DNA from 3 places in the Arthrobacter sp. K5 genome. Region 3 is predicted to be linked to each of the others. Evidence: riboswitches for the same ligand, from Rfam matches in the RefSeq annotation. Region 3 holds a riboswitch; each other region holds the start of a gene.
What was found. A riboswitch is a leader RNA that binds a small molecule or an ion and turns the genes downstream of it on or off. The one in region 3 is predicted to bind cyclic di-AMP.
Positions count from the first base shown of each region.

Region 1: linked by a shared signal. The riboswitch ahead of ABRP34_RS18725 (C40 family peptidase) and the one ahead of ABRP34_RS13255 (LysM peptidoglycan-binding domain-containing protein) in region 3 are both predicted to bind cyclic di-AMP.
Region 2: linked by a shared signal. The riboswitch ahead of ABRP34_RS15365 (NlpC/P60 family protein) and the one ahead of ABRP34_RS13255 (LysM peptidoglycan-binding domain-containing protein) in region 3 are both predicted to bind cyclic di-AMP.

Region 1 covers NZ_CP159279.1:4,101,685-4,111,668, forward strand. The annotation lists gene serC (phosphoserine transaminase) at 1-865, opposite strand, end outside; gene ABRP34_RS18715 (metal-dependent transcriptional regulator) at 1,213-1,908, shown strand; cyclic di-AMP (ydaO/yuaA leader) riboswitch at 2,059-2,301, shown strand; gene ABRP34_RS18720 (M23 family metallopeptidase) at 2,313-3,137, shown strand; cyclic di-AMP (ydaO/yuaA leader) riboswitch at 3,250-3,443, shown strand; gene ABRP34_RS18725 (C40 family peptidase) at 3,604-4,206, shown strand; gene ABRP34_RS18730 (NlpC/P60 family protein) at 4,307-5,092, shown strand; gene ABRP34_RS18735 (HNH endonuclease) at 5,313-5,813, shown strand; gene ABRP34_RS18740 (NTP transferase domain-containing protein) at 5,848-6,441, shown strand; gene ABRP34_RS18745 (DUF6457 domain-containing protein) at 6,478-6,825, shown strand; gene ABRP34_RS18750 (molybdopterin molybdotransferase MoeA) at 6,822-8,348, shown strand; gene fdhD (formate dehydrogenase accessory sulfurtransferase FdhD) at 8,395-9,267, shown strand; gene ABRP34_RS18760 (glycoside hydrolase family 38 C-terminal domain-containing protein) at 9,446-9,984, shown strand, end outside.
Region 2 covers NZ_CP159279.1:3,378,144-3,388,127, reverse strand. The annotation lists gene ABRP34_RS15390 (acyl-CoA desaturase) at 1-201, opposite strand, end outside; gene ABRP34_RS15385 (ferredoxin reductase) at 216-1,334, opposite strand; gene ABRP34_RS15380 (alpha/beta hydrolase) at 1,678-2,499, opposite strand; gene ABRP34_RS15375 (RelA/SpoT domain-containing protein) at 2,705-3,811, shown strand; gene ABRP34_RS15370 (SulP family inorganic anion transporter) at 3,818-5,320, shown strand; cyclic di-AMP (ydaO/yuaA leader) riboswitch at 5,465-5,666, shown strand; gene ABRP34_RS15365 (NlpC/P60 family protein) at 5,670-6,452, shown strand; gene ABRP34_RS15360 (GGDEF domain-containing protein) at 6,685-7,824, opposite strand; gene ABRP34_RS15355 (bile acid:sodium symporter family protein) at 7,981-9,000, shown strand; gene ABRP34_RS15350 (LLM class flavin-dependent oxidoreductase) at 8,997-9,984, opposite strand, start outside.
Region 3 covers NZ_CP159279.1:2,939,418-2,949,401, reverse strand. The annotation lists gene ABRP34_RS13285 (3-oxoacid CoA-transferase subunit B) at 1-531, shown strand, start outside; gene ABRP34_RS13280 (IclR family transcriptional regulator C-terminal domain-containing protein) at 625-1,464, shown strand; gene ABRP34_RS13275 (DUF222 domain-containing protein) at 1,549-3,300, opposite strand; gene ABRP34_RS13270 (Re/Si-specific NAD(P)(+) transhydrogenase subunit alpha) at 3,548-4,828, shown strand; gene ABRP34_RS13265 (NAD(P) transhydrogenase subunit alpha) at 4,828-5,190, shown strand; gene ABRP34_RS13260 (NAD(P)(+) transhydrogenase (Re/Si-specific) subunit beta) at 5,187-6,560, shown strand; cyclic di-AMP (ydaO/yuaA leader) riboswitch at 6,724-6,892, shown strand; gene ABRP34_RS13255 (LysM peptidoglycan-binding domain-containing protein) at 6,898-7,815, shown strand; gene ABRP34_RS13250 (nuclear transport factor 2 family protein) at 8,084-8,497, shown strand; gene ABRP34_RS13245 (cytosine permease) at 8,494-9,984, shown strand, end outside.

The DNA.
Region 1 (9,984 bases), 1.2 Mb from region 3:
ACTTGTAGATGCGTCCGGCCGAGTCGGCCGTGCGTCCGGCGGCGAAGTCCAGGCCACCGTTGGCGTTCAGCCACTGCACCTGGGCATCCAGCGTGACGAGCGTGGACAGCGACGGGGTGTTGTACGTCTGGTTCAGCTTGGAGTTGTCGATGGCGGTCTTCAGGTCCAGGAAGTCAGGGATCCAGCGCCCGCTCGCCTTGACGCGCTCGGCCCGCTCCAGCGCTGCCGGGGAGAAGAGGCCCAGCCACAGCCCGCCGTCGGAGGCGAAGTTCTTCTGCGGTGCGAAGTAGTAGACGTCCGTCTGGGCCACGTCGACGTCAAGGCCGCCGGCAGCCGAGGTAGCGTCCACCAGCACCAGTGCGCCCTCGTCGGCGCCATTCACCCGCTGGACGGGCGCGGCAACACCCGTTGAGGTCTCGTTCTGCGGCCAGGCGTAAACGTCAACGCCCGCCTCGGCCTTGGGGGCGGGGCAGGTGCCGGGCTCGGACTTGATGATGGAGGATTCCGCAAGGAACGGCGCCTTGTTGGTGGCCGCGGCGAACTTGGACCCGAATTCGCCGAACGACAGGTGCTGCGCCTTCTGTTCCACCAGGCCGAAGCTGGCGACATCCCAGAACGCGGTGGAACCGCCGACACCCAGGACCACTTCGTAGCCTTCGGGGGCACGGAAGAAAGTGCTGAGGCCTTCGCGGACGGAGCCAACGAGGTTCTTCACCGGGGCCTGGCGGTGGGACGTGCCAAGGAGCGTCGTGGCGGCTGCGGAGAGCGCCTCGATCTGCTCCGGCCTGACCTTGGAGGGACCGGCGCCGAACCGTCCGTCCTTGGGCAGGAGGTTTGCGGGAATAGTGATGCTGGTGTCGCTCACAGTGGCTCCAATTTTCGGCATGGAAATGCGGTTCGGCTGGGTCGGGGCGATGGCCGGCAGACAACCTTGACCGCCACGTCGACCCTCCTTATTCTGCCCGAAGCGCCGATACCGGAGGAACACGCCCCCGTCATAGTCCAGTCACTGAGACAGTGCCCGCCGCCCGCCCTGCGAATTATCCGGACTAATTCAAAATAGGCTAAGCTGGCACTGAACGTACGGGCAGACAGCCGGTGCTGCGCCGCCGTCGGATATACGACCGCCGCTGCAGCTTGCCGGATCCCGGTGCGGCGGGCCCGCGGTACGGTGGGACGGACACAAATACTGTGCTCGAGGAGCTGAGCTGAATGACGGATCTGATCGACACCACGGAGATGTACCTTCGCACCATTCTGGAGCTGGAGGAAGAGAACATCGTGGCGCTTCGGGCACGCATCGCCGAACGCCTCCGCCACTCGGGCCCCACCGTTTCCCAGACCATCGGCAGGATGGAGCGCGACGGCCTAGTCGTCGTCTCCAATGACCGCCACCTTGAACTGACCGAAGTGGGCCGGAAGCGCGCCACCGAGGTGATGCGCAAGCACCGGCTCGCCGAACGCCTCCTCGCCGACGTCATCGGCCTCGACTGGGCCTACGTGCATGACGAGGCCTGCCGGTGGGAGCACGTCATGAGCGAACGGGTGGAGCGCAGGATTTACGAATTGCTCGACCACCCCACAGAGTCGCCGTACGGCAACCCGATCCCCGGCCTTGCGGCGCTGGGCGGGCCGCCTGCCAGCCCCTTTACGGACGGGGTGGTGAGCCTGCTCGATGCCATGACCGGCTACGGCCCGGAATCCCAGGTCACCGTCATCCGTCTGGCAGAACCCATCCAGGTGGAGCCGGAGCTGCTGCTCCAGCTGGATGAAGGCGGGATCCGGCCCGGCGCTGCCGTCTCGCTGGAGCGTGTGGGGGAGTACATCTCTGTCCGCGTGCCCGGTTTCGAAGGTGCCCTTGAGCTGCCGCCGGAAGTGGCTGCGCACGTGTTCGTGCGAGTCGGCTAGCTTCTCAACAGCCCCTCGGGGCCCATGACGCATCTGTCTGACATCTGCAGGCAGGATGACCTACCACTTTTGCACAGTGAATATAACGGAATTATTACTGTGCCTTTTAATCGCCTATAGTTAAACGGCAACGCCGATACACAAGCGTTACCTGATCTGGAGCCGAACCCTGCCAGCAGATCAGCAGCACGAGTCACCCACTGGCAGGGGCGGGGGAACCACAACCGGCTGTTTCTAACAGCCTTGGGGTGAAGTCCGCAGCAGCAAGTCTCTTCCGCAGAAGGAATCCTCCTGGGATACCCCTGTGCCGGAATGGCTTGTTACGGCGGACCGGGTCCGAACTCTCTGACCCGAATCCGACAGCTAACTTCGCAGGCTATCCAGAGAGGAAACAGTACTTGTCCATGCAGAATGCCCGGGGCCGCCGCCGCGCGTCCGGTCCCGCTCCGGAGCCGCGCCTCGCGGAGGCCATTGCCGCGGACCGTCCCCGGGACGCCCAGCGTGAAGCGCGCCGTCGCCGCCGGGGTCCGTTCCGGCAGGTTACGGATTTCGCCTCGGCCAGCGGCGTTGGGCAAAAAGCCGGCGTAGCCCTTGCCGCCACGGGCCTGCTGCTGACTGTGACCGTCCCCGCCACCAGTCCTGTTCTTGCCGCCGGAGAGCAGCAGGGAGAGGCGTCCGCGTCCGTTGCCTCCCCGGCCCAGCCCAAAGTCTCGGCTGAAGCGGCGGCAAAGATCGACTTCAGCCGCACGTCCGTCTCCACCACCGGTGACCCGGACGGAAAGCTCAAGCAGCTCCTGAGCGCCCAGTCGGCCGGCAGCATCAGCCGTTCGGCGTCGGTGGGCACCTTGGGTGGCCCGCTGACCACGCTGGTCAAGTCCTCGCCGTTCGGTTACCGGGTCAGCCCGATCACCGGCGGCGCCGGCGAGTTCCACCGCGGCCAGGACTTTGCCGCCCAGTGCGGCACCGAGGTGCTGGCCGCAGCCAGCGGCACTGTGACATTCTCGGGGTGGCACCCGTACGGGGGAGGCAACCGCGTGGTGATCGACCACGGCAACGGCCTCGAGACCACGTATAACCACCTGTCGTCCTCCAGCGTCCAGGTTGGCCAGAAGGTCACCCGCGGCGAAGTAATCGCCCTCAGCGGGACCACAGGCGCCTCCACCGGCTGCCACCTCCACTTCGAGGTGATGATCAACGGGGACGTCGTTGATCCCACCGGCTGGCTCTGAGCCAAGCCGAGTGAGCACTCTCATTCCTGTGACACGCCGTGACCTGAATGTGACATTGGCTCCGAACTGCTGTACCGTCTAAACCGCGTCAACTTTTCCGAAGTTGACGCTCTTGAGTGGATTGCCTAACTCTGCCACCGCTCAAGGTCCGTTCGCATTACATCGTCTGGCAGGGGCGGGGGAACCAATTTTGGTCTTCGCAAGAAGGCCTTGGGGTTAAGTCGCAATGCTTCCCAGGAAGCGGAGCGGCCGGGTGACTCCCATCCGAATCCGACAGCTCACCTCGTAGGCATTGGGAGAGGCTACCTTCGTGTCTTCACGCCACAATGCCGCGCGCCACCGCGCGCACACGGTTCGTATGAACCCGTTGGACTCCGTGTCCAAAGCGGTTAGCGCCAATGCCGGCACAGTAGGTCGCCAGGCAGCTGTTATCGCAGCTGCTTCAGGACTCATCCTGAGTGTTGGCATGCCTGCCAACGCAGCCGACGCCAACATTGGTGTTTCCGCCTCCTCGGAGACCGGTTCCCAGGCATCGCAGCTTGCTGTGACCGCCGCACCCACCGCCACTGTCTCCTTCGAGCGCCCTGCCGTCACCACGGTGGCAGCCCCGGTCGCCGAAACCATCGCTCCCCAGTCGAACGATGAGAGCCAGACGGCCGACGCAAGCCAGGCCGGCAGCGAGATCGCAGGTGCGGCCCTGGCCGTCACCGCCAAGTCCACCGATGGTGCGGCCTCCGCCGCAGCTTCCGGGCTGGCTGCAATCGCGTACACCGGCATTGGCAGCCCCTACGTCTGGGGCGGTACCACGCCCAGCGGCTGGGACTGCTCCGGCTTTACCCAGTGGGTTTACGCTCAGGCAGGCATCAGCATTCCCCGCGTCAACGCGTGGAACGCCATGAAGCCCACTTCAACGCCTGCTCCCGGCGACCTGGTCATGCAGAACGGCGGCGCCCACGTGGGCATCTACGTCGGCAACGGCATGATGATCAGCGCGCTGAACCCCTCGCAGGGCACTCTCCTGCACGCGGTGTCCGCAACGGGCACGTCCGCTTTTTACACCCTTCGCTAAGAATCCGATTCGAGGCGGGCCGGCTTACCCCCAAGATGCCGGCGCGTCGATAACCCATGGCCTGCTACCGCGGTCCGTGGAACACGAAAGAGAGAAATTAATGACTACACGTGCGACCATTGCACGGCACCGCGCCGAGGTCACCAAGACCAACTCGCTGGCTGTCATTGCCAAGGCCGTCGGCGACAACGCCGGTGGCGTGGGCCGCCAGGCTGCAGTTATCGCTGCTGCGTCCGGTCTTGTCCTGACCAGCGGCATCGCCGCCAACGCCGCTGAGACCAACGTTCAGCGCGAATCCGCCGCGGCCTCCACGCTGGAAGTCCAGTCCGCTGCACCGGCCAACATCTCCGCTGCTTCCAGCATCGCCATCTCCTACGAGAAGCCTGCTGTCTCCACCACGCCGGCTCCCGTCGTCGAGGCCCCCAAGCCTGTTGTCAAGGTCCAGGAAGCCGCTCCCGCCGTTGAGGCCCCGGTTGCCGACGCCGCCCCGGCCGTCCAAGCCGCCGCCGCCGTCGAGACCGCTGCCCCGGCAGCGCCGAAGACCACTGCCGCCAGCGGCAAGGGCGCTGCAATCGCTGCTGCGGCCTACGCCCAGCTGGGTGTCTCCCAGGACTGCACCGCGCTGGCTACCAACGCACTCGCCGCCGTAGGCGTCCACTACCACGGCTGGCCGGCCGGCTACCTGTCACTCGGCCGCACCGTCAGTGCTGCTGAAGCCCGGCCGGGCGACCTCGCCTACTACCAGAACGGCGGCATGGGCCTGGCCCACATCGCTGTGTACGTCGGCAACGGCCAGGCCGTCCACGGCGGCTGGAACGGCGGAACCACGGCCCTGTTCAGCGTGAACGTCGGCTCCGGCCCGGTCTTCATCCGCGTCGGCGGCTAAGACATCCAAAGCCTTCAAAAGGACCCCCGCCAGTTGGCGGGGGTCCTTTTTTGCCTTGCGTCCGCATGAATTTTGGGGACACACCCTGACGATGCTTGTGTTCGATTCGCTCATCTGCCTAGTGAGTGTTTACTCTTATGGTGTCGATCCATAGCCCGGACATGCAGAGGGCAGCCGGCCCTCGCGCCTCTGCCGGGTGCGGCCGTGAAGAGGTATGTGCATGCGCACACTCGTTCTGAATGCTGGATATGAACCGCTGGCGGTAGTGACATTCCGCCGGGCGCTGGTCCTTGTGCTCACCGGAAAGGCAAGCGTGGTGGCCGAAGGCGACGATCCTGTCGTCGGGCCGCAGGACATCATGGGCCGTCCGTCCGTGATTCTCCTTAATCGCTACATCCGCCCCCGGTACAACATGATCACCGCGGTAAGCAGGCGCGGTGTGCTTCGCCGCGACGGCCACCGGTGCGCCTACTGCGGCAAGGCAGCCCACACAATAGACCATGTCCAGCCCAAATCCAGGGGCGGTGCGGACTCCTGGGAAAACCTCGTCGCAGCCTGCCTCCGCTGCAACAACGTCAAGGGTGACCACACCCCCAGTGAAATGGGCTGGAAGCTCCGGTTCGATCCGGCTCCACCGGTGGGCACCATGTGGCAGATCAAGGAACTGGAGAAGCCCACACCGGCGTGGGATCCGTTCCTGCTCCCGGAAAGAGCAGCCTGACGCTGGTCTGGGCCCGCAGCCTTAAGCTGGGTGTGTGGACTTTGACGCAGTAATCCTGGCCGGCGGCCGCTCCTCGCGGCTGGGCGGCTCACCCAAGTCTGCCCTGATGTTCGACGGCGCCACCCTGCTTGAGCGCTCGCTCGCGGCGGCCGCGGGTGCCCGGCACACCGTTGTGGTGGGACCTGAGGCGGCGGGCCTTCCCGGTGGTGTTCTCGCCTCGCGTGAGGACCCGCCCTTTGCAGGTCCAGCCGCGGCCATCGCCGCCGGCCTCGATGCGCTCAGGGGTGCAGACCCCGCAGACCTGGTCCTGGTCCTCGCATGCGACATGCCCCGCGTCGGCGAGGCGGTCCGCGCTCTCTTTGACGCCCTCCCCGGCGCCGGGGCTGACGGCGTCATGGCGGCATCGTCCGACGGGCGGCTGCAACCGCTGGCGGGTTTTTATAGCACAGCTGCGCTAGAACGCGCCGTGCAGGCTGCCGCCGCACGCAACGCCCTGGTTCACGGGTCAGTCTTCGCCCTCCTTGCTAGTCTTGACGTGCAGGCTGTGGTTGTCCCCGCCGGCTCCACGGACGACGTGGACACGTGGGATGATGCCGCCGCGTTGGGAGTAGCTGTCCGGGAGCAATGACCCGCATACCGGACCGCCGTGAATTTGGAGGCAGGCATGAAAAGCCAGGACGAGACGCTCGAGGAATGGTGCCGTCTGCTGCTGCGGGCCTTTGAGCTCGAGGACGTGGACGTGGACATCAACGAGGTGTTGTCCGTCGCGGGAGTGGCTGCGCACTCCGTGGTGCGTCCAGCGGCGCCGCTGACAACCTTCATAGCCGGGCTCGCCGCCGGCCTCGACTGCGCTTCGGGCCAGGCGCCTGATGTCCAGGCGATGCAAAGCGCCATGGAGGTGGCCCGTGCCGTTGCCAAGGCCTATGCGGCCGATGAGGCGCAGGCTGTGACAGGTACCCCGGCCGTGGGTTCCGCCGGCACTTCGGGGCCCAGCGGGACTCCGGGGGAATGACAGCCGCGCCCGAGCACCGCTCTGACGACCCCTACTCCGCCGTGGAGGCAACGCCTGCCAGTGGCGCGACTGCTGCTGGCGGCGGCACTGCTTCCGTCCCCGACGCCGTACCCTCTTCTGACGTCGAACCCGGTCCCGACGCCGGACCCGCTTCCGACGCAGCACCCGCTTCCGACGCGGGGGAGCCGGACGCGCCCGCCAAGCACCTGGCGCACACCTGGGAGGAGGCCCGGCAGGCCGCTTTCGACTGTGCTGCGCCGATACCCGCGGCACCCGTTCCCTTGCGCGACGCCGTGGGCCGGACCTTGGCCGTGAACATCACCGCCCACCAGGACCTGCCGCACTACGCGTCGTCCGCCATGGACGGCTGGGCCGTCAACGGAACAGGTCCGTGGATCCTGGCCGAGCCGGGGCAGCGTCTGGCACCGCACCAGGCGAGCGTGATCGTTACGGGCGGACTGATTCCCCCCGGTGCCAAGGCGGTGCTGCGCACCGAAAGCGGCGTGATCTCCACGGACGACGACGGGCTGCCAGTCCTGACACTGGGCGGCACCGCCAGGCCCGGCGAACCAAGGAACGGCCAGCACATCCGCAAGGCGGCAGAAGAGGCGACCGCCGGGGACGTGCTGGTCAGGGCCGGCGTCGTGCTTAACCCCGCCCATGTGGCCCTTGCAGCCCTCGCCGGGTACGACGAGGTGGAGGTCCTAGGCAAACCGGTGGTGAAACTGCTGCTGACAGGCTCCGAAGTGGTGGAGCAGGGAGTGCCCCAGCCCGGGCGGGTGCGTGACACCTTCGGACCGCAGCTGGCCACCGTGGTGGAAATGCTGGGTGGCCTGTGCCGGGAACAGGTCCGGATCGGCGACGGCTACGCGGAATGGCTGGAGGGCCTCGAGGACTCAGGCATCGCCGAGGCACAAAACTTGCCTGCCGACGTCGTCATCACCACCGGCGGAACCGGCCGGTCCGGCACCGACCATTTCAGGCGAGCCGTGGCTGAACTGGGCGGACGGCTGATCATTGACGGCGTGGCAATGCGGCCGGGACACCCGGCCGTCCTCGCCGAACTGCCCGACGGGCGCTTTGTGCTGGGGCTGCCGGGCAACCCCCTGGCCGCCATGATGGCACTTTCCACGGTGGGCGCACCGCTCCTGGCCGCCCTCGGACATGGCCAGCTGCCGCCGGTCCGGGAAGTCCCCTCCGGAACCATGATCGAACCCGACCCCGGCCGCACCCGGCTTATGCCCTTTCGGCTCCTCTATGGCATGGCATCGCCCGCGCAGCACACCGGCCCCGGCATGATGCGTGGACTGGCGTCCGCCGACGGCGTCCTGGTGGTTCCGCCGCACGGCGTGCAACTGGGCGAGATGGTGCCGGCTTTCGCCCTGCCCTGGGGTCCGGCCATTCCCGAACCCAAGAGCGCCGAATCCAAGCCCAAGAACCCGGCGCGGAAGTCCTCCTCCCGCACCTCCGCCAAGCAGGCAGCCCAAAGCGGGCCCGTGGACTGGAGTGCCCTGCTCGACTGAGATGCAATGATGGAGGCATGAACAGCCACTCAGCGCGGAGTCTCCCATGGGCCGCGTAACGCAACGACGCAAAGTGCACCGCTATGTCCTGGACGGCTCGGCCGCGGCATTGGAGTTCCCCGTCAGGCACCGCGAGGACGTGCTCGCCGTGGAGGAACCGCTTGAAATCCGGTTGGGCAACCTGTCCTTCTCGGTCACCATGCGCACACCCGGGGACGACTTCGACCTGGTGGCAGGTTTCCTCGTCTCCGAAGGCGTCATCTGGGACGCAGACCAGCTGATCTCGCTCAGGTTCTGCGCCGGTGAGGACGAAAACGGGGTCCAGACATTCAATGTGGTCGAAGCCCAGTTGCGGCCCGATGTGCCCCTGCCGGACACCGGCCGGCACGTATATACTTCCAGCTCGTGCGGGATCTGCGGCACGGACTCCATTGAATCGGTCACCAAGTCTTCGCACTTCAACCCCGCCGCCGACAGGCTCACCGTTCCGGTCGAAACGCTCGCCTCCCTGCCGGACCGGCTGCGGGAGGCGCAGGCAGTCTTCGAAGTGACCGGGGGAGTGCACGCTGCCGGACTGTTCAGGATCGACGACGACGGCGGTGCAGAGCTGCTGTGCCTGCGGGAGGACGTGGGCCGGCACAACGCGGTGGACAAGGTAGTTGGCTGGGCCCTTCGTGAACGCCGACTGCCGCTTACCAACACCGTGCTCCAGGTGTCGGGGCGGGCATCCTTCGAACTCGTCCAGAAGGCCGCACTGGCCGGTATCCCTGTACTCACCGCGGTCAGCGCGCCCTCGAGCCTGGCAGTGGAGCTGGCCGAGTCCACCGGTGTCACCCTGGCCGGGTTCAGCCGGGGGACCAGCCTGAATGTCTACGCGGGTTCCGGCCGCATTTCGACGCCTGCGCCGATGCCGCGGTAGCGGGCGTGGGGCCTTGGCGGCCGGATGCCAAAGCGGTAGATTTTATCCATCGAATGGAAGCGTTGATCTGCTCAGACGGCAGCTGAACTGCCAGGACCCAAGCGGACCGCGACCCCCCCATGCCCGCACGAAAGCCAGCACACTCCGCTTCTGCTTTCACGTACTAAAGAGGTACACATTGCACGACGACCGCCGGATCACGGAAGTCCGCCTGGACCGCTTTCTCCGCGAACGGATTGGACCCGCCATCTACGGTCGCAGCGTGCCGCTGGAGCTCAGCAGCTGGGACGTTCCGGATGAACCTGTCCCGGTTCTGGAGGCGTTGCGCCAGGAGTTCACGCCGCAGGAACACGGTGCCGCCTGGGGACGTCCGTGGAGCACAAAATGGCTGCGGCTCCAGGGGGAGGTGCCGGATGCCTGGGGTACCGCGCCGGATACCGAGGTGGAGATCGTGGTGGACCTTGGCTTCACCACGGAAATTCCCGGCTTCCAGTGCGAGGGGATCGCGTGGCGCCCGGACGGCACCATCATCAAAGCCATCTCGCCCCGCAACCAGCACATCCCGCTGAAGCTTCTGGGCAGCGGCCTGGCCGTGGACTTCTACGTGGAGGCAGCAGCCAACCCCGACGTTGCCCAGGGCTGGAGCTTCGCGGCGACGCCGTACGGGGACAAGGCCACCGCCGGAACCGAACCACAGTACCGTCTTGGCAGCATCGC
Region 2 (9,984 bases), 440 kb from region 3:
GCGCTTGGCCAGGATCTCGTCCTTGATGGCGTCCAGTTCCCGGCCGAGCTCTGCCACCTGCTCGTCGGACAGGTGCGCTGCGGCGGGCGGGCGCACGGCCGGCCGGCCGGAGGCGGCCAGGGCCCCCGGCCGCGGTTTCGTGACCGGCTTGTCGGTGGCGGTCTTCGTGGTCGCGTCTGTGCGATCGGATATTGCAGTCATGCTTGTGTTGCTCCTCAGATGTCGAGGTTAACGGGCCCGGCAGCTGCCGAAACGCACGTCTGGATTAGTTGGCCCGGTTCACCGTGGACTTCACCGGTGCGCAGGTCCCGGACCTGCCCTGCACGCAGGGGCAGCAGGCAGCTGTGGCAGATGCCCATGCGGCAGCCGCTGGGCATGAGGACGCCGGCGTCTTCGCCGACGTCGAGAAGGGGGGTGTCGCCGTCGGCCTCCACCTCCCGGTCGGAGGCCTCAAAGGTGACCAGGCCGCCGTCGTGCCCAACACCGCCCAGCAGGCTGGTGTTGAAGCGTTCGATGATGAGGTTGACGGGGTCGGCCGCGAACGGGCCGGTGGCCCCGTCCGCACGGGTCGATTTGGGGTCCTTGGGATAGGCGGCCGCTTCGGCGGCCCACAGTGCTTCGGCGTCGTCGAGGAACCCCTCCGGGCCGCAGGCGTACGCAGCACGGCGGCGCCAGTCCGGGCACAGCGCATCCAGTCCGGCGGCCGTGCCGAAGTCCATCCGGCCGCGCTCCCCCGTATACCAGTGCGTGACCCGGAAGTTGGGAAACTGGTCGGCGAGCTCGGAAAGTTCTTCGCGGAAAATGCTGTCCTCCGGCCGCCGGGCGGAGTGGATCAGCACCACATCGGCGTCGGGGCGGTGCGGCACGAGCGTGCGGACCATGGACATCACGGGGGTGATGCCGCTGCCGGCGGTGAGCATCAGGAGCGGCCGCGGATGTTCGGGGAGGACGAAGTCGCCCTGCGGGGGCGCCAGGAACAGGACGTCCCCGGGCCGGGTGTTGCGGACCAGGACGCCGGACACGGCACCCATGTCACTCACGGTAATGGCCGGATCCTCGCCTGCCGGGGCGCTCAGCGAGTAGGAGCGCCAGTGCCGGACGCCGTCGAGCTCCACGCCAATCCGGGCCCACTGGCCGGCCTTGTGGGCCTTCCAGCCGCGGCCGGGCCGGAAGTGGATGGTGGCCGAATCAGCCGTTTCAGGAACGACTTTGGTGACCACGCCGCGCAGCTGCCGGGCGGAAAACACCGGGTCAAAGAGCGCGAGAATATCCTCCGGGGCCAGGGGAGTTGTCAGCACGGACGCGGCGCGCGCCAGCTTTCGAAGCCGGATCACGCCGACCACCGCATGATGGGTTCACCCATGTGTATCTCCTAGTGAAACCCGGGACCGTAATATACAAAAGTACCTCAATCCCCACCTACTAGATTCCTCCAAGCCGGCGCCGGTAGCAACCGGCGTCCACTTTCGCGCTCTACCCGCCGGCCCGGCCTTACTCATCGGCAGGGCATGGGGCGGCCGAAGCTGGCGGGTGGCGCGCTGTTCCTGACAAGGCAATGTCCCTCCGTTGTGGCGTCTGCGGCATTCGTGGTTGATGACAAGCATACTTACTGTCGGCGCGCATATGCCGGCTCAGCCCATATCAATGCAACGAACGGACGTCGGAGGAGTTCCCGCGCTAGAGCTGCAGCAGCTCCTGCACCAGGTCGCGGCACTTCCGGTAGGACGGTGCCTTCGGGTCGATCAGCGAGAAGTGGTCGCCGGGGACCTTGACCACCTGGACCGGGGCGCCGGCCGCGCGGGCCGCAGTGGCGTAGGCCTCGGACTGGCTCACCGGCACGGTGTCATCGTCGAGCCCGTGGACGGCGTAGACCGGGATGCTCAGCGGCACGGCACTCATCGGGTCGGCGTACTTATGGCGCTTGGGGTACCGTTCGGCGGAGCCGCCCAGGAGGTTGCTGACGGCGCCGTTGCTGAGGTCGGCCCACTCGGCCTGCGCGAGGTTCAGCAACCCGGACTGGCTGACCACTCCGGTCAGGTGGACGGCCTCACCGTTGAGGTTCCGGGCGACCTGCCGGTCGGCGTCGGCCGCACCGAGTTCGGCAAGCCGGTCCCGCCCTGCCGCCCAGACGGCCAGGTGCCCGCCGGCCGAGTGCCCCAGCGCCACCACCCGGTTCAGGTCGAGGCCGTGCTCGCCGGCCACCTCGCGGAGTTTGTCGATCCCGGCGAGGACGTCCTCGAACGTCCGCGGCCAGCCGCCGCCGTTGCCCGCCCGCCGGTACTCCAGGTTCCAGGCCACGATGCCGTGCGCTGCGAGGTCCTTCGCCAGCGGCTCGCCCAGCTCCGCGCCGTATTGCGAGCGCCAGTAGCCGCCGTGGATCACCACAACGATGCCGCGCGGGGATGGCGGCTTGCCGTTGCGTGCGGCAGGTGCCTCCGGCAGGAAGAGCTCGCCCCACTGGCTGGGGTGGTCACCATAGTGGTACTTCTGCCGCTTCACTGCATCCTCCTAGGATCCTTCAAACGGGGCGCCGGGCCCCTCCTTGCCGCCTCCCGCACGCCCGGGATCCGGGATTGCAGGGCACGACGGCGCACAACAGCCATATGCCGAGCCTACAGGGAGGCCGCTTCCATGGGGCGGAAGGGGCTGCAGTGGCGGGGGTGTCACCGGCACCGCTGTCGCACCGTATTGATAGTTTGGAACCATGGCAAGCAACTGGGATCGCCTGGACGTCACTCAGCGCGACTCCGTGCAGGAAAGCGTGGAACTCTATGAGCGCGTCCGGCCTGCCCTGAAGCTTGTCACCAGGGAAGTCCTGCAGATACTGCGGACCATGCTCAAGGACACCGAGGTCACGCCGCTGTTCGTCACCGGCCGGACCAAGTCCGTGGATTCCTTCCGGGAGAAGATCGCCCGGACCGAGGAGCCGCTGGAACCCGGCGGCCCGCGGCTCCTGAAGTTCCCGGACCCGTTCCGGACCCTCAACGACATGGTCGGCGTCCGTGTAATTACCAAGCTCCCGGCGGAGAACGCCCTGGTGGCCAACCTGATCAAGCGCCAGAGGCACCTGTTCGACTGCCGCGGGGACCGTGAAAAGGACATCGGCTCGATCGAGTCCGGAACGTACGGTTACTCCAGCCGGCACCTGATCCTGCGCACCATCCAGAACGACGTAGTGAAGAACTACCAGCAGGTGTTCAACCCGGAGGTCCAGCCCAACGGCAGCTACTTCTTCGAATGCCAAATACGAACCGTCTTCGCGCATGCCTGGAGCGAGATCGAGCACGACATCCGGTTCAAGGCCGAGGACCCGCGGGCCTGGACGCCGCACTTCGACCGGCAGTTCACGGCCACCGCCGCCATGCTGGAGACCGTGGAGACCGCCTTCGCCGACCTGCATGAACGCTACGAGGAGGTCCGAAGCTACTGGGACCTGGACGGTGAGGGCGCGGCACAGCTCACCCCCAACCGCATCCGCGACGTCTGGCGCACCCTGCTCCCGCACGTGGACCGTAAAGTAGATGACGACTGGGGATGGGCGGCCGAACTCCTGGCGGCCCACGGACTCAAACAGACCGTCCAGCTGGCCGGACTGCTCAGCGCCAACCGGATCACCGAGGTCCGCCGGGCCCTGGACCACCGCTACTCCCCCGGACCGGACCGCCTGCTGGATGACCTCCTGCTGTGGCAGTACGGCACCAAACACATCGACCTCACCGCTGAGGCGCCCGACGCCGTTCCCCACCCGCGGCGCGACAGCCTCCTGCGGCGGCTGAAGCAGATCGAGCGCTACCGCCAGACCAAGAAATAGAGTTTCATGAAGCCCGAACAGCTCCAGTCCGTCCGGGCCACGCTCCGTTCCCCGCGGCGCCTCAAGACCGAGGCCCTCGCCGGACTGGTGGTGGCCCTCGCCCTCATTCCTGAAGCCATCGCGTTCTCTGTGATCGCCGGCGTGGACCCCCGGATCGGACTGTTCGCCTCCTTCACCATGGCGGTCACCATTTCTTTCGTGGGCGGCCGGCCCGCCATGATCTCGGCCGCAACAGGCGCCGTCGCCCTGGTGATCGCGCCGCTGATGCGCAGCCACGGACTGGACCACCTGATCGCCGCGGTAATCCTTGCCGGGGTCTTCCAGATCCTGCTCGCCGTCCTGGGCGTCACCCGGCTCATGCGCTTCATCCCGCGCTCGGTGATGGTGGGCTTCGTGAACGCGCTGGCCATCCTCGTGTTCATGGCCCAGCTGCCGGAACTGCTCGGCGTTCCGTGGCCCGTCTACCCGCTGGTGGCCGCCGGCCTGCTGATCGTGGTCGGCCTCCGCCGCATTACGACGGCGGTGCCGTCACCGCTGGTGGCTATCGTCCTCCTGACGGCCCTCGCCGTGATGGCCGGGATCGACGTCCCCACCGTCCAGGACAAGGGCCAGCTGCCGGAAAGCCTGCCCACACTCTTCATCCCGAATGTGCCCCTGACGTGGGAAACCTTCCAGACCATCGCACCGTTCTCGCTGTCCATGGCGCTCGTGGGGCTCCTGGAATCCCTGATGACAGCCAAACTGGTGGACGACATCACCGATACCCGCTCCAACAAGACCCGCGAATCCTGGGGACAGGGCGTAGCCAACATCGTCACAGGCTTCCTGGGCGGCATGGGCGGCTGCGCCGTGATCGGGCAGACGATGATCAACGTCAAAGGCTCCGGCGCCCGGAGCCGGGTGTCCACGTTCCTCGCGGGCGTCTTCCTGCTGGTACTGGTGGTGACCCTGGGTGACATCGTGGGCCTCATCCCCATGGCGGCGCTGGTGGCGGTGATGATCTTCGTCTCGGCCATCACGTTCGACTGGCACTCTGTTGCACCGGCAACGCTTAGGCGGATGCCCAAATCAGAAACCGCGGTCATGCTGATCACTGTCGGCACGGTGGTGGTCACGCACAACCTGGCGATCGGCGTCGGGGTGGGGGTGCTGGCAGCGATGGCGATGTTCGCCCGCCGGGTGGCCCATTTCGCCACCGTGGAGCGGACGGAAGTGGAGCTCAACGGCCGGACGGTGGCCACCTACACCGTGGACGGCGAACTGTTCTTCGCCTCCTCCAACGACCTCTACACCCAGTTCAACTACGCCCGCGACGCCGAGCCGGACATCGGGGGCGTGGTGATCGACCTGCACGCCTCGCACCTGTGGGATGCCTCCACCATCGCCGTGCTGGACGCCGTCACGGAGAAATACCGCAGGCACGGCCGCGAGGTGGAACTGATCGGCCTCAACTCGGCCAGCCTCCAGATGCGGGAGCGGCTCGCCGGCAAGCTCCGCGCCGCAGAGTGAGGTTCACCACACAAATCGGACCTCGATCCCTTACCTGACGCGGGCCGCGGCGGAATAAGCGACACACCCCCGTTACCCTAATGTGACATTTGGCGAAGCCTCCCGTACCGTGAAAAACGTGCCTTTTTCACCGATGAGGCACTCCCGCGCTGATTGCCTAACTCTGCCGCAGCCCGAGGAACCAACCGAAGACCCATGTCCGGCAGAGACGGGGAAACCACTTTTCGGCCTGCTTGAAGCGGGCCTTGGGGTGAAGCCGCACAGTTCCTGACCACGTTCAGGACCGCGGCCGGGTGCCTCCCATCCGAATCCGACAGCTCACCTCGCAGGCATCGGGAGAGGCTTCTTCATGTCGTTCCGCTTTATTTCTGGCCGCCGTGCTGCGGCCGCCCACTCCAATCCGTTCACCCGCATTGCCTCCGCAAATTCCGGTCTCGGCCGCCAGGCAGCCGTGATCCTCGCGGCCTCCGGCCTGGCGTTCACGGGAACCGTTGCGGCCAACGCCGGCGGCGCCGCCCCGGCCCAGCCGGCGCAGGCTCCGGCCGCCGCCCCCGAGGCCGCCAGCCAGGTGCAGGCTCCCCTGAACGCTGCTTCCAGCGTCAAGATCGAGTTTGAACGCACCGCGGTCAAGTCGGCCCCGGCTCCCGTGGTGGCAGCACCCGTCGTCGAAAAGCCGGTAGCGAAGAAGGCCGCGGCACCCGCCGCCGCCCCGGTTGCCGCGCCCGCCAAGGCTGCAGCTGCGCCGGCCGCCGCACCGAAGGTCACCGTCAAGGCCGCGGCTCCCGCGCCGAAGGCCCCCGTCCAGGCTGCGGCAGGCGTCAACGCAACCATGCTGGCTTCGGCCTACGCCCAGATCGGCATCACACAGGACTGCACCGCCATGGTGGAGAAGGCCCTCGGTGCCGCCGGCATCCGCGTGGGTGACCTCGCCCCGATGCAGTTCCTGAGCCACGGCAAGGTGGTCTCCACCCCGCAGCCCGGCGACATGGTGGTCCAGTCCGGCCACGTGGCCATCTACGCCGGCGCCGGCAAGGTCATCAGCGGCGGCATGAACGGCATCAACGCCACCATGGCCCACCCGCTGTCCTGGCTCACTGCCACCGGCCCCGTCACGTTCGTTCGCGCGGCCTAGCAAAAGCTGAAAAACCGCCGTGTTCCGCTGCCTTGGGGGCGGCGGAACACGGCCACCCCAAGGTGCTCCCACCTTTCTACAAGGATCGTGGAACACACTGGCTATGCCTGATGAAAGACCGCAGTCTCCAGCTGCGAGTCAGGATCGCCGGGTCCGGATTGTCCCCCATGCATTCCGGATCCGGTGCCTGCTTTAAGAGGCAGCAGGGTCTTAAAAAGGCAACAGCTCCGCCTCAGCCCCTGACCGTGCGGTTCCGCCCCTGTGATTTGGCTTCATAGAGGGCGACGTCGGCGGCCGCGATCACCTCGTCGAGGTCCGCGGTTGTCGCATTGTAGGTGGAAATGCCGTAGCTGACGGTCGGCATCCGCAGCAGTTCCGGTATGTGCTGCTCTGCCAGCCTCCTGCTGATTTCGCCCGCGATGATTTCCGCGCTCTTGGGGCCTGCACCCGGAAGCAGGAGGATAAACTCCTCGCCGCCGTAGCGCCCGGCGACGTCCGTGGACCGGGCCGACGCGCTGCACGCGTTGGCAAACGCCTGCAGCGCAAGGTCGCCCGCCGCGTGGCCGAAGGTGTCGTTGACCGACTTGAAGTGGTCCAGGTCCGCGAGGATCAGCGAGCCGCCGCTGTTGGCTGCCTTGCTGCGTTCCAGTTCCTGGGCGGCCGCTTCCAGGAAAGCGCCTCGGTTAAGCAGGCCGGTCAGCCCGTCCTGCGTGGCGACCGTTCGGAGCGCCCGCGTCTGCTGCTCGGTGCTCAGCCCCGCCATGCTGAAGGAAACCACCACCAGCAGCACCATGGTGACCATGGTGGTCACCGCGGACCCGAAGTAGGTGGAAAAAACAGGACCGCTTGGCCCTTCGATAAGGAACACCACCAGACGGCAAAAGTAGAAGACGGCCACCCCGCCCGCTGCGATGGCCATGGGAATCCTCACCCGGGAGTACCCGGGTTCAAGCCGCCACAGCTCGTGCGAGGCCAGGCCGATCAGTGTGGCCATGGATGCCAGGAAGACTGCACCGCCTGCCCAGGTATTGGATCCCGGGCTGTCGATGCCGGCCGCGGCGCCGGCGATGACCGGCAGCGCGGTGGACAGCCACAGATTGTGCTTCAGGTTCCGGAGGGAACGCGCCCCGGCCCAGACCCCTGCCGCGCCGGACACCAGCAGGAAATTACCCAGCGGATTGGCCCAGACCTGCTGCGGCGTGCCGTTGAGGAGGAATGACGCGGAACCGGAGAGGAACAGGAGCAGGGCGGCGCACCACCAGGCGCTGTAGGGCGAGCGGGTGCTGCGGAAGGTCGAAAAATAGAACAGCAGCGCCAGAACCAAGGCCATCGCCGCGAAAGCAACCCGCAGTGTTGCCGTGTCTAGGATCATTCTGTCCCCTTGAATCCCGATCCGGTGCAATCCAGTATCGCACCGGGAGCGCCCGGGGTCCCGGTGTGCCGCGGAGAATTTCCCGGGGACGACACATTTGTCAGACATCAGTTCACGAACTGGGCCGTAGTGCCCCTCCGGTGCCAGCATTATTGAATGCTTGAGGCAACAAAAGACCCCGTACCCGCTTCCTCGGCCACGGAGGCCGGCGCCGCACCCCTGAATCCGGCCCTCGCCGCGGAGGCCAGGATCGCCCGCGTCGCGGTGACCGTCTTCCCCCTCCTGGTGCTCGCAGCCGGCGTTGCCGGGTTCCTGCTTCCCGGCGCCTTCAAACCCCTTGGCCCGGCGGTCCCTTACCTGCTGGGAATCATCATGTTCTGCATGGGCCTGACACTGACGCCGCCCGACTTCGCCGCGGTCGCGCGCAGGCCGTGGGCCGTGGTGCTGGGCATCGTGGCCCATTACGTGATCATGCCCGGGGCCGGCTGGGCAATCGCCACCCTCCTCCATCTGGAACCCGCACTCGCCGTGGGCCTGATCCTCGTGGGCTGCGCGCCGTCCGGCACCGCCTCCAACGTGATGGCGTTCCTGGCCAAGGGCGATGTGGCCCTGTCCGTGGCGGTCGCCAGCGTATCAACTCTCATCGCCCCGGTGGTCACGCCCGTCCTGGTGCTGTTCCTGGCCGGTTCCTTCCTGACCATCGACGCCGGCGGCATGGTGCTGGACATCGTCAAGACCGTGCTGCTGCCGGTCATCGCGGGCTTGCTGGCCCGGCTATTCCTCAAGAAGCTCGTCGCGAAGGCGCTGCCGGCGCTCCCCTGGGCATCCGCCGTCGTTATTTCCCTGATCGTGGCGGTTGTGGTAGCGGGAAGCGCCAGCAAGATCCTTGCTGCCGGCGGCATTGTGTTCCTGGCCGTGGTGCTGCACAACGGCTTCGGCCTGGGGCTCGGCTACCTGGCCGGCAAGCTCGGCCGCCTGGACGCCAAGGCGCGCAGGGCACTCGCGTTCGAGGTCGGCATGCAGAACTCCGGCCTGGCGGCAACGCTGGCCACCGCCCACTTCACCCCGCTGGCGGCCCTGCCCTCCGCCGTCTTCTCGCTTTGGCACAACATCTCCGGTGCCATCGTCGCTGCCTGGCTGGCCCGGAAGCCCCTGCCGGAGCAGCGGGAAGCCTAGACAGCAGCGGGCACGGCCCGCTCCGTTTCAGCCGCCTCGGCGGAGTCGGCCGGGGCAATTCCGTTCTCGGGCCGCGGCAGTCCGTAGTGCTCACGCAGGGTGCGCCCCGAGTACTGCTGGCGGAACAGTCCGCGGGACCGGAGGATCGGAATGACGTGGTCCACGAAGGTGTCCAGGCCCGAGGGCAGCACGGGCGGCATGATGTTGAAGCCGTCGGCTGCGCCCTTCTCAAACCACTCCTGAATGGCGTCCGCCACCTGCTCGGGCGTTCCGGAGAAAGTGCGGTGCCCGCGGCCGCCGCCCAGCCTGCCGATGAGCTGGCGGACGGTGAGCCGTTCGCGCCGGGCGAGCTCCACGATGAGCGTGTACCGGCTCTTGGCTCCCTCGATCGCATCCTCCGAGGGGAGGTCTTCGGGCAGCTGCGCATCGAGCGGAAGGGATTCCGGCGAGACCCGCAGCACGCCGGCCAGCTGCTTTCGCGCGTGCTCGGGGTGGATGAGCTCGTCGAGCTGCTTCTCCAGCCGCCGTGCCTCGTGCTCGGTGGAACCGATGACCGGGACGATGCCCGGCAGGATCTTGATATGTTCCGGGTTGCGGCCGACGGCGGCCGTCTTCCGCTTCAGGTCCGCATAGAAGCGCTGCGCCTCGGCCAGAGTCTGCTGCGCGGTGAACACGGCCTCGGCGTAGCGGGCGGCGAAGTCCTTGCCGTCTTCGGACGAGCCGGCCTGCACGATGACAGGGTGCCCCTGGGGTGAGCGCGGCACGTCCAGGGGACCCTGGATTCGGAAGTAGCGGCCGGTGTGGTTGATGGGGTGGACGCGCGAGCTGTCGGCCCAGACCCCGGCGGCCTTATCCCCCACCGCGGCGTCGTCGTCCCAGCTGTCCCAGAGCTTCCTGGCGGCGTCGAGGAACTCGGCGGCGCGCTCATAGCGGCGCCAGTGCGCAGGCTGGTCCTCCAGGGAGAAGTTCCGCGCGGCGGCCTCG
Region 3 (9,984 bases):
CAGAACATCACGCTCCACACCGAGAACGGCATGCTCGGCATGGGGCCGGTAGCCACCGGGGACCAGATCGACGAGGACCTCATCAACGCCGGCAAAATCCCCGTCACCGAACTCCCGGGAGCGTCCTACTTCCACCACGCGGACTCGTTCGCGATCATGCGCGGCGGGCACCTGGACATCTGCGTCCTGGGCGCGTTCCAGGTCTCCGCGACCGGTGACCTCGCCAACTGGCACACCGGCGCACCCGACGCGATCCCGGCCGTGGGCGGCGCGATGGACCTCGCCACCGGAGCCAAGGACGTCTTCGTGATGATGACACTCCTCACCCGCGAAGGCGCGTCCAAGATCGTCGAAGCCTGCACCTACCCCCTCACCGGCGTCGGCTGCGTCACCCGCGTCTACACCGACAAGGCCGTTTTCCTCACCGGACCCGAAGGAGTCCGCGTCCGCGAAACCTTCGGCTGCACCCTCGAAGAACTCCAGGCCTTGGTGCCCGTCCCCCTCACCGCAGCCCCCGCCGTCGAACAGTAACCCAGCGCGAACTGGCAGCAGATGCCTCAAATCCCGGATCTGAGGGCATCAGCTGCCAGTTCGCGCTCCGGCGGGCTAATAGGATTGGTAACCATGACCGACGCAGCAGCAGGGACCACGCCTCGGGCGGGCCGCCCGCCGAAGGACGGAGCGGCGCCGGCGGCCAGTGACCAGTACGTGCAGTCGCTCGCGCGCGGGCTGGCTGTGATCCGCGCGTTCGACACCGAACATGCCGACATGACGCTCACCGAGGTGGCTGCCCGCACGGATCTCACGCGTGCCACCGCGCGGCGTTTCCTGCACACGCTGGTGGAGCTCGGTTACGTCCGGACCGACGGCAAGACCTTCGCACTCACGGCCCAGGTGCTGCAGCTTGGCTACGCCTATCTTTCCGGTCTCTCGCTGCCGCAGCTGGCGCAGCCGCACCTGGAGGAGCTGTCCCTGAAGCTGGGGGAGTCGACGTCGGCGGCGGTGCTGGACGGAACGGACATCGCTTACATAGCCAGAGTTACCACCCGCCGGATCATGACCATCGGCATCACAGTAGGGACCAGGTTCCCGGCCTACGCGACGTCGATGGGCAGGGTGCTGCTCGCCGGCCTTCCGCCGGAGCAGCTGAAGGAATACCTGGCCGCGGCGGAGATCAAGCCCCTGACTCCGCGCGCGATCGGCACGGTGCAGGACCTGTTGGCCGTTCTGGACAAAGTTCGGGCTCAGGGCTGGTGCCTGCTGGACCAGGAGCTGGAGCTTGGGCTGATGTCCGTGGCCGCGCCTGTTTACCACGGCCCGAAGGTGGTGGCCGCCGTCAATGTATCGCTGCAGGCACAGTCTGTAGCCGCCAAGCCGGATCGCGAGGCCTACCTCGAATCCGTGCGGAAGGAAATCGTGGCCACGGCAGAACGAATTTCCTCGGACTTCTCCAGCGGACGGTAGCTGTACTCACCCGGTTGGTTGGTGACGCCGCCGAGGATCTGCGCGCCTTCCCACAACGGAGCTCAGAGAAAACCAGCAGTGAGCCTATTCCCGTTGGGGTCGTGAGCGGAAGTAGTGGTTGCGGCGGGGTTTTCGGTGGGGGTCGAGTTCTGGTGGGGGTTTGAACCAGGGGACTTCGTTGGTGATTTCGATGGTCCATAGTTCTTTGTGGATGAGGTGGTGGTGGTGGGTGCAGAGGAGGACGCCGTTGCCGGTGCCGGTGGTTCCGCCCCGTGACCAGTAGGTGATGTGGTGGGCTTCGCACCAGGGCGCGGGGATGGTGCAGTCGGGGAACGCGCAGCCCTGGTCCCGGGCCATGATGGCTTTGCGGATGTGGGGCGGGAAGACCCGTGAGGCGCGGCCGATGTCCAGGATCCGGCCGTCGCTGCCGAGGACGACGGGGATGAGGTCGGCGTCGCAGGCGATTTTGCGGATCGTGGCGGGGTTTACCGGGCCGGAGAAGGCGAACAGGGCGGTCCCGTCGCCGGTCCGGCCGGTGTAGCCCGGCCGGGGGCCCTGCACTCCTTGGAACGAAGGCGCTCCTTGGAACCACTGCGTGCCCTGCGAGGACTCCTGCGGCGGTGCTGCCCGGTCCTGCGGCGGTGCTGCCCGGTCCGGCGGCGGTGCGGCCCACTGTGCGTTGTGCCGTTGCTGGAGTTCGGCGAGGAGGTCGCGGTAGTTGATGGTGACCAGGATCTGGGGCCGGTGTCCGCCGTTGGCGGGCAGGGTGTCGGTGGTGAGGGCGGTTTGGCAGGCGCCGACGAGTCCGTCGAGTCTCTTCTGGCCCTGGGACCGGTGGTCCAGCGGGATTTCCGGGAGATCCGGGAGGTCCCAGCCGGCCGGGCCGCCCTGTTCCCCGGCCCCGGCACCGTCCGTCCCGTCACTGTCCGTCCCGGCACTGTCTGTCCTGTCGGTGCCGGTTGGGGTGCCGGGTGTTGGGGTGCGGGGGTTGGTGGCGGTGTTCATGGCGGTGGTGAGGGTTTCGAATTGTTCGGTGGTGGCGAAGATTTCCAGGTGCTGCAGGCCGTGTTTGGGGCGGCGGATGAAGGCGCCCTGGATCTGGCGGAGGGCCGGTTCGGAGGGTTCGGTCCCGTCCTGGTCGATGGCCTCGGCCCAGTGTTTGGTGACCCGGGTGAGGAAGTCGCCGTCGCTTTCGACGGCGGTTTGGGTCAGGGCGTGTTCCATCGCGGCGGTGAGGTCCGCGGTGGTGAGGTGCCGGGCCCGGTCCAGGGCCAGGGTGATGGTGCTCCCGGCGCGGGAGCCGATCCGGGCGGCGCTGACCGCGGCGGCGAGTTCTTCGTAGCGGGGCGGGAGCGGCTGCCCGCCGAACCCGGCCCGGGGCAGGACGGCGTCGGCCAGGGCGAGGCGGCGGCGGGCTTCGGCGGCCGGGATCCGCAGCCTGGCCTGCAGGAACTCGACAGTGGTCCGGGACCCGTCATCCCCCGGGCCCGGGCGCGCTGCGGCGGCGGGGCCGGGGACGAGGGGTGCCGCGGCGGTCAGCGGCCCGGTGAGCGCCGCGGCGCGGGCCCGGTCCACCGCGCCGGCGGCCACCACCTGCAGAAACTCCACGTGGCGGGAGAGCTGCTCGACCCGGTCCGCGAAATCCGCGGCCTGCCCGAAACCCCACAACGCCGTGTCTTCGGCGGTGATGGCGTTCGAGGCCAGATCAGCAAGGCTGCGGTCCACCACGTCCGCTCCGGAAGAAACGACCTGCAGGGCGTTGGCACCGGCAGAAGCCAACCCACTGGCACCGGGCCCTAAGGCCCGGTCTGCGGTGAATCCCCCCATGGCTTCCATGGAACCAGTCTGGTCCGGGGGTCTGACATTAAAAGCCCCGCCGGCCGAGGGGCCCAAAAAGTTTTTCGCGGACCACCCGAAGCGGCAGTCCAAAGCGTAAGCGGCCCGTCACCCTCCCGCCGCGCGCCCTTGGGCCATAGACTCTAGCCAACTACGTGTAGCAGCGCCGCTCCGTCCATCCGGCCGCTAAGGTCCGGAAACTCCAGGGGAGCAGGGCGCCGCTGCACCCGTTGGAAGGAAGTGGCGGGTGAAGCTGGGCATAGCGCGGGAGCGCCGGGAAGGCGAGCGGCGGGTCGCTGCGACGCCGGAAACCGTAAAGCAGCTGGCCGGACTGGGCCTGGAAGTGCTGGTCGAATCCCGGGCCGGCGTCTCGGCCGGGCATGCCGACGATGAATACCGCCAGGCAGGCGCCCACATCGTTGACGACCTCGATCCCGCCCTGCTGGATATCCTCGCCCATGTCCGGCCGCTGGAACTCCCGACGGCGACAGCCCTGAAACGCGGCGCCGTCACCGTGGGTTTGGCCTCGCCGTCGTCCGAACTCACCACCGTCAGGGTGCTCGCCGAAGGTGGCGTCACGTCCTTCGCGCTGGAACTCGTGCCGCGCATCTCCCGTGCCCAGTCCATGGACGCTCTCTCCTCGCAGGCCCTCGTGGCCGGCTACCGCTGCGTCCTCGAAGCTGCCATCCGCCTGCCCCGCTTCTTCCCGCTCTACATGACAGCGGCCGGAACCGTGCCGCCCGCGAGGGTGCTGGTGCTCGGCGTCGGCGTGGCGGGGCTGCAGGCGATCGGAACGGCTAAACGGCTGGGCGCCCGTGTGTCCGCCAACGACATCCGGCCGTCCTCCGCGGAAGAGGTCACGTCCATGGGCGGCACCTTCATCAAGCTGGACCTGGAGACGGCGGAGGCGGCCGGCGGATACGCCCGCGAGCTCACTGCCGACCGCGGCGCCCTGCAGCGGCAGTTGCTGGCGCCGCACGTAGCCGACGCCGACGTTTTGATCACGACGGCGGCCGTCCCCGGCAGGCGTGCCCCGCTTCTGGTGACCCGCGAGATGGTGCAGGGCATGCGCCCCGGGTCCGTCGTCGTCGACCTCGCCGCGGAATCCGGCGGCAACGTCGAGGGGTCCGTTCCCGGCCGGGACATCCACGTCCCCACCGCCGACGGAAAGGGGACCGTCACCGTCGTCGGCCTTAAGGACGCGCCCTCCGCCATGCCCACCGACGCCTCCCGGCTTTACGCGAAGAACGTCGCCAACCTACTGGCCCTGATGACCCGCGACGGGACGGTGGACCCGGATTTCGATGACGACGTGATAGCGGGTGCCTGCCTGACGCACGACGGCGTGGTGCGTCATCCGCCGACGGCGGAGGCTCTTGCGGCGCTCACGGGGGAGAACGCGCCCGGTGCCGCATCAACGGACGGACCACCCGGCGACACGGACACCGCAAGTGACACGGACCACGAACTCGCCGACGAGCTGGCGAACGGGCCGGAAAAGGCGTCGGAAAACGAAGGGGTGGTCTGATGGACGGTATCAGCCTGCTGACCATCACCGTGCTTGCGGTGTTTGTCGGCTTCGAAGTGGTGTCGAAGGTGTCCAGCACGCTGCATACGCCGCTGATGTCCGGTGCGAATGCCATTCACGGGATCATCCTGGTGGGTGCCATCATCGTCGCCGGGCAGGCCACGCACCCCTGGGTGCTCGCGGTGGCGCTGCTGGCGGTGGTCCTCGCCACGGCGAACCTTGTGGGCGGTTTCGTGGTAACGGACCGCATGCTGGAGATGTTCCGCGGCCGCAAGGAAAAACCGGCGAAGCCCGCCCCCGGGGTTGGGGCTCCGGGCGTCGCCCAGCCTGAAACCAAGGAGAACACGGAGGCCACGCGGTGATCCTCCTCGACCCCAACGTCACCGCCCTGCTCTACCTCGCGGCCGCCGTCTTCTTCATCCTGGCGCTGAAGGGCCTCAACTCGCCGCGCACCGCCCGCCGCGGCAACCTCATCGGCGCCTTCGGTGCGCTGGTCGCCGTCGTTACTGTCTTTTTCTCGACCCGGCTGGACAACGTCCCCCTGATCCTCGGCGCCATTGCCGTCGGTTCCGGTGTGGCCGCCCCCGTGGCCAGGCGCGTCAAGATGACCCAGATGCCCCAGCTCGTCGCCCTCTTCAACGGGGTGGGCGGCGGCGCCGCCGCCCTCGTGGCGCTGCTGGAACTGCCGCATGCGGAGGACGCCTGGGTGCGCGTCGCCGTCGTTTTCACCCTGCTGGTAGGGGCGGTGTCCTTCGCCGGCTCAGCCGTGACGTTCGCAAAGCTGCAGGAGCTCATGACCACCCGCCCCGTGGTGTTCCCCGGCCTGCCGGTGCTCATGGGGGCGGTGCTGCTCGCCGCCGTCGGTGCCGCGGCCGCCGTCGTGACGGGTGGCTCGCTCGCCCTGGCGCTGCTGCTCCTCCTGCTGGGCCTGGTGGCAGGCGTGCTGCTGGTGCTGCCCGTGGGCGGCGCCGATGTGCCGATCGTCATCTCGCTGCTCAACGCGTTCACCGGCCTCGCCGTTGCCGCGTCCGGCCTGGTGCTGGGGAACGTGCTCCTCGTGGTGGCGGGCACGCTGGTGGGGGCATCGGGCACCATCCTCACCCGGGCGATGGCCGCGGCCATGGGCCGCAGCGTGGCCGGCATCCTGTTCGGCGCGTTCCGGGGAGGTTCGACGGCGGGATCCACCGTCGTGAGCGACCGCCCGGTCCGCTCATCCAGCCCGGAGGACGTGGCTGTACTGCTGGGCTACGCGCAGCGCGTGATCATCGTTCCCGGCTACGGGCTCGCCGTTGCGCAGGGACAGCACACCGCGGCAGAGCTGGCGCAGGCCCTGGAATCCCGGGGCATCCGCGTGGACTTCGCCATCCACCCCGTGGCGGGACGCATGCCCGGGCACATGAACGTGCTCCTTGCCGAGGCCAATGTGCCCTACGAATCGCTCAAGGAAATGGGCGAGATCAACTCCGAGTTCCGCACTGCCGACGTCGCGCTGGTGGTGGGCGCGAACGACGTCGTGAACCCCGCCGCGAAGACCACCGCAGGCTCGCCGATCTACGGGATGCCGATCCTTGAGGTGGCGGACGCGCGTCAGGTGGTGTTCCTCAAGCGCTCCATGCGGCCCGGGTTCGCCGGGATTGAGAACGACCTCATGTTCGAGCCGCAGACAACGCTGCTGTTCGGCGACGCGAAGGAGTCCCTGACGAAGGTGCTGGGCGCGGTAAAGGCCCTGTAGGGTGGGGCCTTCGGGGACCCTCTATCCCGGCTCCTGCAGTACCGCCTCCGCCTCCGTCCGTTACCGAAATGTGACTTTTGCTGCGTGAGTGCGATAGCCTCGGGCGGTGTCCTGGTTCCGCTCAGGGCATTCCCGGGCAGAATGCCGAGCCCTGCCGCTGACCGGGATCCGTTCGCTACGACCAACAGGCAGGGACGGGGGAACCACCTTTTTACCGGCCTTGCGAGTCGAGGCCTAGGGGTTAAGTCCAGACGCTCCGCCTAGCCGCGGGCAGGACCGGGTGACTCCCATCCGAACCCGACAGCTCACCCCGCAGGCATGGGAGAGGCAAACCACCATGTCACGTAAGTCCATGTCCGCGCGCCATCGCGCCACCCCCACGACGTCCATCGCCCTGCAGGGCCTGTCGTATTCCCTCAAGTCCAACGCCGCCACGGTTGCCAAGCCGGCGGCAGCAGCCGCCGTCGCTTCCGGTCTCCTCTTCGGCGCCGGGGCGCCCGCCCACGCAGGTTCCTACGCCCCTGAGACGCCGGACGCCGCTGCCCAGTCTGTCGCTGGCCAGGCGCTTGCTGCCCCCGCCGCGCCGGCAGTCCCGGCCCCGGCGGGCGGCGGATCTGCTGTTGCCGGAGCGTCTCACACCGTTGAGCCCGGCGACACCCTTGGCGCCATCGCAGCACGCCACGGCGTCAGCCTCGATGCTCTTCTGGCAGAGAACGGCCTGTCCCTGGCCTCGGTCATTTACCCAGGTGACCAGATCTTCATCCCCGGGCCGGGCGCAGCTGCAGCCCCCGCAGTACCTGCGGCTCCGGCAGCACCCGCGGTGCCTGAGGTTCCTGCCGCGCCGGCGGCCCCTGCGGCCCCGGCTGTCCCCGAGCCGACCGGCATGGGGATCTACAACGCCTCCGCGTCGATAACGCCGGCAGCAACCGCTCCGGCAGCCAGCGGCACCGGCGCAGCCATTGTGGCCTCCGCCCGGGCGCAGCTCGGTGCCACCCAGGACTGCACCGTCCTGGTGGAGCAGGCCCTGCGCTCCGTCGGCAAGTCCGTCGGCGACCTCGCGCCCGCACAGTTCCACCAGTACGGAACTCCGGTTTCGGCCCCGCAGCCCGGGGACCTGATCATCAGCGCGGGACACGTCGGCGTCTACATCGGCGGCGGGCAGGCCATCAGCAGCGGCATGAACGGTGTCAACGAAACCATCGTGCACCCGGCCTCCTGGCTCACCGGCTCCACTTACGTGCGGGTGAACGCTTAGCAGTCGGAAGGGTTTACACGGCAGCGGCGGGTGCATCGGCACCCGCCGCTGCTGCGTTTGGTGGCAGTTGAGCTTGCTTCACGCCCGCTTCGCGGCTCCCCGGCGGCCACGCAAGCTCCGCGGCCGTCCGCGGCTGACATAAAATGTCACTTCCACGCAACAATTGTTGACCTATGGATACCGAGACGGTTAACTGGCAACCTGACCGGATGTGAGGTGGGACACGTCACGGCTGAAACTTCGCAAGCAACGCCGAGAGTGAGTTCCCGTGGACCTAATCACCACCGCCGAGGTTGAGGCAGCAGCGACGAGGCTGATGACCGCCTTCGCGGCCACCAACACAGACGACTACTTCGACTGTTTCGCGCCTGACGCGACCTTCGTCTTCCATTCCGAACCGGACCGCCTCACCTCGCGCGGGGAATACCGCGCCCTGTGGCAGAACTGGCTCCAGGATGGTTGGCAGGTCGCAGGGTGCACCAGCTCTAATCCGCGTATCCAGATCGCCGGCCCAACCGCCGTTTTCAGCCACGATGTCGAAACCGTCATCGACGTCGCCGGCACCAAAGAGACCCTTCACGAGAGGGAGACCATCATTTTCACCAGGACGGAGTCTGGCAGCGTGCTCGCCCTTCACGAGCATCTCTCTCCGGCGCCGGCTAGCCCAAAGGCAATCTCATGACAAACGAACTCAAAGCCCCTGCCGTGACCGAGGTCGAAAAGCATGGCATCGAGCCGATTCCCGCCGCCGACCGGACCGCAAAACCGCTGGATCTGTTCCGTCTCGTGTTCGGCGGCGCGAACACCTTCGCCACGGTAGTCCTGGGGTCGTTTCCCATCCTCTTTGGGCTGTCCTTCAAGGACGCGCTGTTGGCCACGGTCCTGGGCGTGGTGGTTGGTGGCCTGATACTTTGCCCAATGGCCGTTTTCGGCCCGACCAACGGAATGAACAATGCCGTTTCGTCGTCCGGGCACCTGGGCGTGCACGGCCGTGTGGTGGGATCCTTCCTGTCACTCCTGACAGCCTTCGCCTTCTTCTCCATCTCCGTGTGGAGTTCAGGGGACGCGCTGGTAGGGGGCGCGAACCGCCTGGTGGGCCTGCCCCAAAACGCCGTGACGCTAAGCCTCGCCTACGGCGTCTTTGCTGTCCTGATCCTGACCGTGTGCATCTACGGGTTCCGTTTCATGCTTTGGGTCAACAAGATCGCAGTGGTCGCAGCGTCACTGCTTTTCCTGCTCGGAATCGTTGCTTTCGCGGGCACGTTCGACGCGTCGTACGCCGGGACGTTCGGTCAGGGAGCGGATGCAGCTACCAACGCACTGTTCTGGCCGTCCTTCATCGGATCGGCACTGATCGTCATGTCCAACCCGATCTCCTTCGGCGCGTTCCTTGGCGACTGGTCCCGGTACATCCCGGCTGAGACGCCCAAGCGAAAGGTCATGGCTGCCGCCTTCCTGGCCCAGGTGGCTACCCTCGTGCCGTTTGGCTTCGGCCTGGTCACGGCCACCATCATTGCCACGGAGGCGCCGGCATTTTTTGAAAACTCCGATTATGTGGGCGGGCTCCTGGCCGTCTCCCCTGCCTGGTACTTCCTGCCGGTGTGCCTCATTGCCCTGGTGGGCGGAATGTCCACCGGCACCACCGCGCTTTACGGAACTGGCCTCGACTTCTCCAGCGTCTTTCCCAGGTTCTCCCGCGTCCAGGCCACGTTGTTCATTGGCTCCATCGCCATCGTCTTCATCTTCGTAGGCCGCTTCGCATTCAACATTGTGCAGAGCATCTCCACGTTTGCGGTGCTCATCATCACCTGCACCGCGCCCTGGATGATCATGATGATGATCGGTTACGTAACGCGGCGGGGCTGGTACGACGCTGACTCCCTCCAGGTTTTCAACCGCCGCCAGGTTGGTGGCCGGTACTGGTTCAACCGCGGGTGGAACTGGCGCGCGATGGGCGTCTGGATCTTCTCGGCGGTCATGGGAATCATGTTCGTGAACGTTCCTAACCAGTTCGTCGGTGCTCTCGGCAACCTCGCCGCGGGAGTGGACCTGAGCATCCCAATTTCGATTGGCCTGGCTGCAGTTCTTTACCCCGCAGTGCTGTGGCTCTTTCCGGAACCTGCGGACGCGTATGGCCCGGAGGGCCCAAGGTTCGTCAGGGCAGCTGCC